4 regions of the Bacillus tuaregi genome follow, and region 3 is predicted to be linked to each of the others. Evidence: predicted binding sites of a transcription regulator. Region 3 holds the regulator's gene; each other region holds the start of a gene.
What was found. The regulator Rex, encoded in region 3, represses fermentation and respiration genes when NADH is low (regulators of the CRP and FNR family bind a similar motif). The targets are predictions, from matches to a motif close to TTGTGAAATATTTCACAA.

Region 1: BQ5321_RS07355 (TIGR04053 family radical SAM/SPASM domain-containing protein) is a predicted target of Rex. The motif match lies at 1,448-1,465, and genes of this name have one in related genera.
Region 2: BQ5321_RS03740 (AtpZ/AtpI family protein) is a predicted target of Rex. The motif match lies at 1,203-1,220, and genes of this name have one in related genera.
Region 4: BQ5321_RS24480 (polymer-forming cytoskeletal protein) is a predicted target of Rex. The motif match lies at 1,049-1,066, and genes of this name have one in related genera.

What each region holds. Positions count from the first base shown of each region.
Region 1 is NZ_LT629731.1:1,048,754-1,050,959, reverse strand. It holds gene moaA (GTP 3',8-cyclase MoaA) at 1-48, opposite strand, end outside; gene BQ5321_RS07355 (TIGR04053 family radical SAM/SPASM domain-containing protein) at 247-1,368, opposite strand; gene BQ5321_RS07350 (metal-sulfur cluster assembly factor) at 1,540-1,848, opposite strand; gene BQ5321_RS07345 (alpha/beta fold hydrolase) at 1,923-2,206, opposite strand, start outside.
Region 2 is NZ_LT629731.1:289,282-291,487, reverse strand. It holds gene atpB (F0F1 ATP synthase subunit A) at 1-537, opposite strand, end outside; gene BQ5321_RS03745 (ATP synthase subunit I) at 562-936, opposite strand; gene BQ5321_RS03740 (AtpZ/AtpI family protein) at 936-1,157, opposite strand; gene BQ5321_RS03735 (S8 family serine peptidase) at 1,506-2,206, opposite strand, start outside.
Region 3 is NZ_LT629731.1:4,003,133-4,005,338, reverse strand. It holds gene BQ5321_RS21595 (ABC-F family ATP-binding cassette domain-containing protein) at 1-86, opposite strand, end outside; gene moaC (cyclic pyranopterin monophosphate synthase MoaC) at 282-764, shown strand; gene BQ5321_RS21585 (redox-sensing transcriptional repressor Rex) at 854-1,513, shown strand; gene BQ5321_RS21580 (YdiK family protein) at 1,533-1,739, opposite strand; gene BQ5321_RS21575 (CPBP family intramembrane glutamic endopeptidase) at 1,765-2,206, opposite strand, start outside.
Region 4 is NZ_LT629731.1:2,535,545-2,537,750, forward strand. It holds gene BQ5321_RS24480 (polymer-forming cytoskeletal protein) at 1-960, opposite strand, end outside; gene BQ5321_RS14500 (hypothetical protein) at 1,144-1,767, opposite strand; gene zupT (zinc transporter ZupT) at 2,154-2,206, opposite strand, start outside.

The DNA.
Region 1 (2,206 bases), 3.0 Mb from region 3:
ATCTCGAAGTGGCCGATTTAAGGTATCCTTTACCATGTCTTTTGTCATTGATAGTCAACTCCTTTTAAGAGTCCTTACCCTTTTAATATAATGCAAGCTAACATTAGATTTCATTATCTCATACTTTAGTCAATATTTACATAGATTAAGTATGCTGAACATACCCATCTTATTTGACCATAAATTCAACGTATTGTTAAGATATATTCTTATGAATCAAAATCTTGTCAGGTTTGGTATAAATAGTTATAAACTCTTTTGTTTTCGTAGTGCTTGTGGTATATAAACACAATAGGGCTCACTTGCCAAATAATCACCTGTCATGGCATATGCTCGTGACCTGGAACCGCCACAGACGTTTCTAAATTCACATTGACCACATTTCCCCTTATATTTATCTGGATTACGTAAATCCTGTAGGATTGGAGAGTTTCGATAAATATCACTAAGTGTCTGCTCACGTACATTCCCAACCTTAATTGGCAATAATCCACTAGGATAGACATCACCTATATGAGAAATAAAGATAAATCCATTTCCATCATTGACTCCCATTGGAGCTCTTCCTAACCCATCAATTGAACCAGTCAGTCCCTTTTCCGTTAATGCATCTAGGTATTGAATTTGATCCTGCTTCTCTTTCATTTCTCTTCTTTTCTGTTGAATCACAACTCTGCGATAATGCTGCCCTGCTGTCGTTTTAATATCAAAGGATACCCTTTTACTTAATTGATAGAGCCATGTAAATACTTTTTCATGCTCTACAGGTGAAATCATATCCTTTTCCAAGCCTCTCCCCGTAGGGACCAGGAAAAAGACACTCCACAGAACACAGCCTAAGCTTTTTACTAACTCAGCCATTTCCTCTAAAAATCCTACATTATAACGGGAAATGGTTGTATTAATTTGAATTGGAATTTCTAACTCATGAAGATATTTAATTCTTTCCATTGTTAAGTCAAATGATCCAGCTGTTCCGCGGAAATGATCATGTATTTCAGCATTATGCCCATCCAAGCTAAATGCCCAACGCGATAACCCAACTTCCTTTGCCTTTTGAATCGCCTCTTTCGTTACATTTGGAGTAGCACTTGGGGTCATGGATACGCGAACTCCCTTTTGCACTGCATAAGAAGCAATCTCAAAAACATCCTCTCTCATCAATGGGTCACCGCCAGTGAAAACAAGCATCGGATTGTTCATTTCGTATATTTCATCTATGAGTTTCTTACCTTCTTCAAAGGTTAATTCTCGAGGATCTCGTTTTAACTGCGCTTCAGCACGGCAATGTAAGCAATGGAGCTGACAGGCTCTTGTTAGCTCCCATATGACAATAAATGGATTTTTATTAAAGTCTCTATTAAACATGTGTAAACTCCTCTCTAATCTAACAGTAAGCTTCTACAGTCTGTAATATTCAAATTATAAAGCACTTAGGAAGTCTTTATAGTGAGGTTACTCACATATAAATGGTGTTTTCGTTTTTTACACATGTTTTTATACATAAAAATACCGGCAGGTTTCTGCCGGTATTAAGCCTTATTTAATTCCAAGGGCAATTTTTGCATATCGAGACATGCGATCCTTCGTCCATGGAGGATTCCAGACAATATTGACAATCGTGTCTTTAACCTCAGGGATATCTTTCAAAGCAGCCTTCACTTGATCGACAATAACACCTGCTAGCGGACAACCCATTGATGTTAATGTCATATCTACAGTAAGAATTCCGTCTTCCTCCATTTTTAAATCATAAACCAAACCTAGGTTAACAATATCCATGCCAATCTCAGGGTCCTCTACTAGTTCTAAAGCACCCATAATACTATCTTTTACATCTTGATCCATGTATGCTCACTCCTTGCTTGTCATTTAGTCTATTTTATCGTAACAGAAAAGGAGCAAAAGCTTAAACTTTCCGCTTAAGCAAGATAAGTTTCGAACCATTCGACTGTCTTTAAGACTCCTTCTCTGCTTACTTTATGACCAGATTTTTCATCAATAATAAACTGTAATTTTTTAGGATTCTCTTCATAAAGTGGTTTAATTCTTTCGTAAAAGTCATATGTATAAGAAAAAGGTACAATGGGATCCTGTTTTCCATGCCAGAATAGGAGTGGACGTTGCTCAAGCTTCTTCGGCTGTCTGCTTAAATCAAGCTCTATAAGTTTCTTAAGGAGGCTTGCTAACTGTTCCTCATTAAAAG
Region 2 (2,206 bases), 3.7 Mb from region 3:
GATTTCCCCTGCATAGATGTTACCGTAAAGACGAAGACCTAACGTTAAGGTGTTAGCGAATTCCTCGATAATCTTAATTGGGAACATGAACCAAAACGGCTTGAAGAACTCCTTACCGTATGCTCCGAATCCCCTTAACTTAACCCCATAATAATGTGATAAACCAATAATCATGGCAGCTAAAGTTAGTGTTACAGTAGGGTCAGCTGTTGGTGACTTCCACCACAGTACTCCGTCATATGTAATCGAAAACGGAAGCCCTAGCATGTTGGAGACAAAGATATACATGATAATGGTGATTCCCAATACATGGAATCTTCCTCCAGTTTTCCAATCCATATTACTATTAATAATACCCTTGACAAAATCCATGACCCACTCCATGAAGTTTTGCATGCCAGTCGGCTTCATGGCAAGTCGTCTGGTAGAAATTACGGCAATGAGGAATACAATCAAACTTGCAACTGTAATCATCAATACGTTGGCTAAATTGAAATTTAAACCTAGAAACTCTCTCATAGGTGCTTCATGATTCATCTGTTATTCACCTCTCTTCCCCTACTATTTTTGCGAATGAAAAAGCTGTAGAATACTATCTATCATAATGACAATGTAAGCTGTCATTAAGCCGATAACCACAGAAATAGGATGGATATACTCAGGATATTCCATCGCCAGCATTACAGCAAAAATGGCTGCTGCCATGCGCGACATCATTCCGAGAGAGCGCATCTTGCCGCCCTTTTCCATCACATTACCAAATTGATCAATCTTTTTCACCAAAAGCCATAAATTAAACAGGCTCAGGGACGTGCCAAGTATGAGACCTAGAAATATGGATTGGTAGGATGTAAAGCCCCATCCTAGTACATATACCGCTAACAAATAAAATATGTATTTGCGCTCTCTTGTGAACATCGTTTTAAACTGCAGCATTATTTATCGTTCTCCTGGTTAAAATGTTGTATTGTGTGGAAAATTGCGAAGATTCCCGCAGTCAATCCTATGAGTAAACCAAGGATTAAAAAAAGCGGTGCAGTCCCGATAAGACCATCCAACCATCTTCCTAGAAAAATTCCAACCAAAATGGTGCCAACCAGCTGCGATAATATTGCTGACATGAGCGCAATGGCTTTGAAAGGGCGACTTTGACTCATAGCTACTGTCTCCTTCAGGCCGTTCGAAATTTCGACAAAATCGATTTCAAAAAAGATTCACAAAACCATACTTTTTCATTATAATCGCACTCCAGGAAAATTCCAATAAAGATTTTAAAATAATAAAAGTGAAGTTTTTGTGAATTGTATGCGTTATCACTGTAGTTGTCGAAAATTAGACACATTTTTTATCTGAAAACCCTCTCATTATATCCTTTGTTAGCATACAATAGCCACATTTCCCTTGTCAATTGATTTGTAGTGAAAAGTCTGAAAATGTCACATTAGCAAAAATCGTGTTCACATTTTATTCACATTTGCATTATTTTCACTATTGAAAAGTTATTATCAATGTTGTATATCTATAATTTTTGATATTTGAATGTACGTTTCGATCCAATCCTCCTGACCGGCCTTTCTTGCGAAGACTTTCGACAAGTACAAGCCCTCTGGCGGCAGCTTTTCGACAGGAATATCCTCTTGAAGCATGCCTTTGCCCGTATTCCGCTTCCAATCTAAGTATTGCACAAATTGGTACGTGTCCGGATCAAATAAAGCAATCCCAAACTCCTCTGCTCCACCCGGCAGGTAGACCTCATAGCGGTAAATCCCTTCACGATCACCAGCACCAAAGTCAAACCCCATGACACGGGGGTAATTCGGCTCCTCCAGGACAAACAGATAGGGAATCCCGATATCCCTTCCATCCGCATGTAGGGTAAGGCTGCCATCGTGAATCTTTTTCTTAAAAATTTGCGGGTCAACCTCGAGCTCCAGCTTTACCTCCTTTTTCTCACCAGCCTCCAGATAGACAGGCATCGGCATATGCCAGGTCATTCCAGGCTCCTTGTTCGGAACCTCAAAGGTTATCTTCTGCGGAGCATTGGAGGTATTCTCAATCGTGATAATCGCTTGATGCTCATGTGGTCTGTCAGCTAGCTGGAACTTGCCGAACTGGAGCGACGCCGGATAGACCAGGACCGCTGCCGCAATCGACTCTTCAAGCTGAATCCGGCCTGCCCCCTGCTCGTAGGTCTTATAATCATCAT
Region 3 (2,206 bases):
CGCGTTTGTACCTCTAATTTTATATTTGATAAAATAATATCTGCTCCATAGTATTTACATAATTGATTGATTTGTAATAAAATCATGATTGTTCACCTCTATACTACTAGATTAACCGATAAAGAGGTTGACAGCAATACATAGGGAATTGAGCGGTTATAGATAGATTCAATAGTAATTGTATATTTTATTAAAATAGGAAACACTATTTGTGAAGGAGAATACAAAGTAAAGACAAATACCTATAAAATAGTGTATCATTTATAAAGAGGGGTTTTTATATGGCTGAGTTTACTCATTTTAATGAGCAAGGCAGAGCAAAGATGGTAGATGTCAGTGAGAAAGCTGAGTCCTTTCGAACTGCGGCTGCAATATCAAGTATTATTGTGAGTCAGGAAATATATGATAAAATAACGAATAACCAAATGAAAAAGGGAGACGTTTTAGCGGTTGCCCAGGTTGCAGGAATAATGGCAGCAAAAAAGACATCGGATATTATTCCCATGTGTCATCCGCTTTCATTAACTGGTGTTGATATCTCATTTTCATGGGAATCAAAGAATGAAGATTATGAATTGTTTATTAAAGTTTTTGTTAAAACGAAAGGGAGCACTGGAGTAGAAATGGAAGCCCTCACTGCCGCGTCTGTGTGCGCTTTAACAGTCTATGATATGTGTAAAGCAATCGATAAAGGAATGGTGATAGGAGAGACATATTTAGTAGAGAAAACAGGTGGCAAAAACGGGGACTTTAAAAGGATGTAAAAATGAAAGTGTTTACAGACAGGTGTTTAGTCATTAATGGCCCGTACACAAAGTGAAAAAGGAATAAGGAAGGGAAAAGGGGGATTCGAATGGCAAATGAAACGACCAAGATACCGCAAGCAACAGCAAAGAGATTGCCTTTATATTATCGATTTTTAACAAATTTACACGCGTCTGGAAAACAAAGAGTATCTTCAGCTGAGCTTAGTGAAGCAGTGAAGGTAGATTCAGCAACAATCCGGAGAGATTTTTCTTATTTTGGTGCATTGGGTAAAAAAGGTTATGGATATAATGTTCAGTATTTGCTATCCTTTTTCCGTAAAACTTTGGACCAGGATGAACTGACAAAGGTGGCTTTAATTGGAGTCGGAAATCTTGGAACGGCCTTTTTAAATTATAATTTCTTAAAAAATAATAACACCAAAATTGCAGTCGCTTTTGACGTACAGGCAGATAAAGTCGACCATAAGATTGGGAATGTACCTGTCTATCATATGGATAATCTTGAAAAGGTTATAGAGGAACAGGGAATTGAGGTTGCCATACTAACCATTCCGGCACCGGTAGCCCAATTTGTGACAGACCGGCTGTTGAAGGCTAATATAAGGGGAATATTAAACTTTACACCTGCTCGTTTAACAGTGCCTGCACATGTACGCGTACACCATATAGATCTAGCAGTAGAGCTTCAATCACTTGTATACTTCTTAAAGCACTATTCAATAGAAGAAGAAGCAACAGATGAATAAAAAAATGGCCCTTATAGGGTCATTTTTTTGTCTGCTGCTTTTTTAGCTGAAAGTGAAACAGAATCATTCGAATTCCTGAACCAAAGTCAAAGGTGGCAAGGATAATAAGCAAGATGGTGAAAAATCCCCAGCCGCCATCCTCGTTAATATTTTGAATCGCGAAGAAGGTAAATAATGTACCAAGAAATATATAAATGATACCCGAAAAAAGCGGTGATTGTCTCAAAGCATAATCCTCCATGAATTAAGATTTATAATGGTTGGAACAAATCCGGATATAGCTGCATAATCACGACAATGGTATTCATTGATACATGAGCGAAAATCGGGACCAGTATCCGTTTTGTTTTGACATACAAAAAAGCAAACGTAAAGCCCATTGCTGAGTATAGGAGTACGTGTTCTGGCTCCCCATGTGCAAAGGCAAAAATAAGTGAACTGATAAGACCGGCTAGAAAGAAATTCAATCGGGTGTAAAGAGCCCCGAATAGAATTTTACGGAACACAATTTCTTCTAGAATGGGTCCAATAATGGAAGTGACAAGGATGACCATAGGAGCTGTCTTAATGAGATTAACGATTTGCTCTGTGTTATCTGATCCTATTTCAATACCAAGCAAATATTCAATATTTGCTGCTGTAATTTGGGCAAAGAAGGCCAAAAAAATTCCTCCAACGGCCCAATACATGGAG
Region 4 (2,206 bases), 1.5 Mb from region 3:
TTCCATAACTGCTGCAGCTTTTACATCTTCGCTTGCAAAGTATACATTTCCATCAATTGTTGCATCTGCCGTTAATGTAAAGCCTTTCGCTTGTACATAAACATCACCTTTTACAGTTCCAGCTTGCACTTTAAAGTTTTCAGACTTCACAGTCATTTTTGGTACTTCTACTGTAAATCTTTCAAGTACTTTGTGATCTTCATCTTGTGTATATGGAGCAAGTTTGCGGTAGATACCCTTACTCTTATCATCTTTATTATAGAATTCTCCATCTACAACAATTTCTTCATCCAATTTGATATCATTTAACGTAGCGACAATCCATGTTCCATCTGCACTCAATGCCTCTACAAGCGCATCTGCTTCTGTTACGATAGAAGCAGTTGTTACAACATCAGAAGCTGCTCCTACTTCTTGAGCACCTGTTACTTTACCCTCGATAACCGCTGCAGCCTTTACATCTTCGCTAGCAAAGTATACATTTCCATCAATTGTTGCATCTGCTGTTAAAGTAAAGCCATTCGCTTCAACAAATACATCACCTTTAACGGTACCAGCTTGTACTTTGAAGTTTTCAGACTGCACAGTCATTTTAGGGACTGTAACAGTGAATCTTTCAAGAACATTGTGGTCTTCATCTTGTGTATATGGAGCAAGTTTACGATAAATATCCTGTGCTGCATCGTTTTTATTATGGAATTCACCAGAAACAACGATTTCTTCGTCAACAGTAATATCGTTAAGTGTTGCTACAATCCAAGTTCCCTCTGCACTTAATGCTTTTACTAATGCATCCGCTTCAGATACGATAGATGCTGTTGTTACTACATCAGTGCTCTCTTCTGCTTTCTCTTCTGTTGGTTCTGTTGCTGCTGCTTCTTCTGGCTTCTCTTCTTCTGTGCCACAGGCAGCTAAAGTCCCTACTAATACAGTTGATGCTAATAATGCTTTGAATTTCATGTGTGTTTCCTCCTAGGACGTTAATATTACTTTATAGACATAATTTATCATACTTTATTTATCCATAGCCGTTTTTCATATGTATATTTTGTGAACTTATTATCATAATATATTCACCTTAAAAACCGGGTAAATACTTGATCATATAAAAAAAGACGCATGCATGGCATACGTCTTTTTTCATTATTGATTCACATCTGTAGAACCGGATACTTTTCCATCGATGGTCGCTGAAGATTTCACATCTTCATTAGCGAAGATTAAATTACCATCGATTGTAGCCGTTTTATCTAAAGTAAAACCTTGTGCTTCGACCAGCACATCACCCTTAACCGTTCCACCTTGAATCTTAAAGTTCGGGCTTTGAACAGTCATTTTAGGTACAGTTAGCGTGAAAGAATCGATGATATTATGATCCTCATCCTGTGTATATAAAGCTAATTTACGATATACATCCTTTGTTGCATCATTTTTATCATGGAATTCACCGGCAACTAGAACTTCTTCATCAATAGTCATATCATTTAATGTAGCAATAATCCAAGTACCTTCTTCTGTAACGGCTTTTTTAAATGCTTCAGGTTCATTTACAATCGATGCTGTTGTTAATGCATCAGTAGTTTGTTCCTTATCTTCACCTTCATTTTCTGTTTCTTCTGCAGCAGCTTTATCATCTTTTTCTTCTGCTTGCTCCTCATTTTCTGTTGCAGCCTTATCCTGATCATCAGCTGCCTGGTCATCATTACCACCGCAGGCAGTTAATAACCCCACTAAAAAGATTGATGTTAATAATGCTTTCAGTTTCATTCTGTTTCCTCCTTGGTGATTTGATTTTATATCAAACTTTTTCATATTTTGCATATAAAAAAACTTAATATACGTATATTTTGCCACTTATGTTAGTTTTCATTCTTCTGTATTACAGCTAAGTAATGACAGTTGATAAACAAATAGTTGATCAACCTATGTTCCACTACGAATCAAAGCTTTGTCAGCAATGGAGGATGTGTCTCAATAACGCAAGCCCCTTGCTCTATTTGTATATTTTCCTGCTTGCCGAAAAAAATTCATCTTTTCTAATTAATCAAGTAGACTTTTCTAGACTGACGGTTTAGAAAGGCTCTGTGAGCCAGAAGGGTTATGCAATACAGACAAAAAAACAGTCCACCAATAGGACTGTTTAAAAGGTTTTTTTAAAGGAAAAGCAATAAACTTATAGCCATGACAGCCATTCCTGCAATTAGTC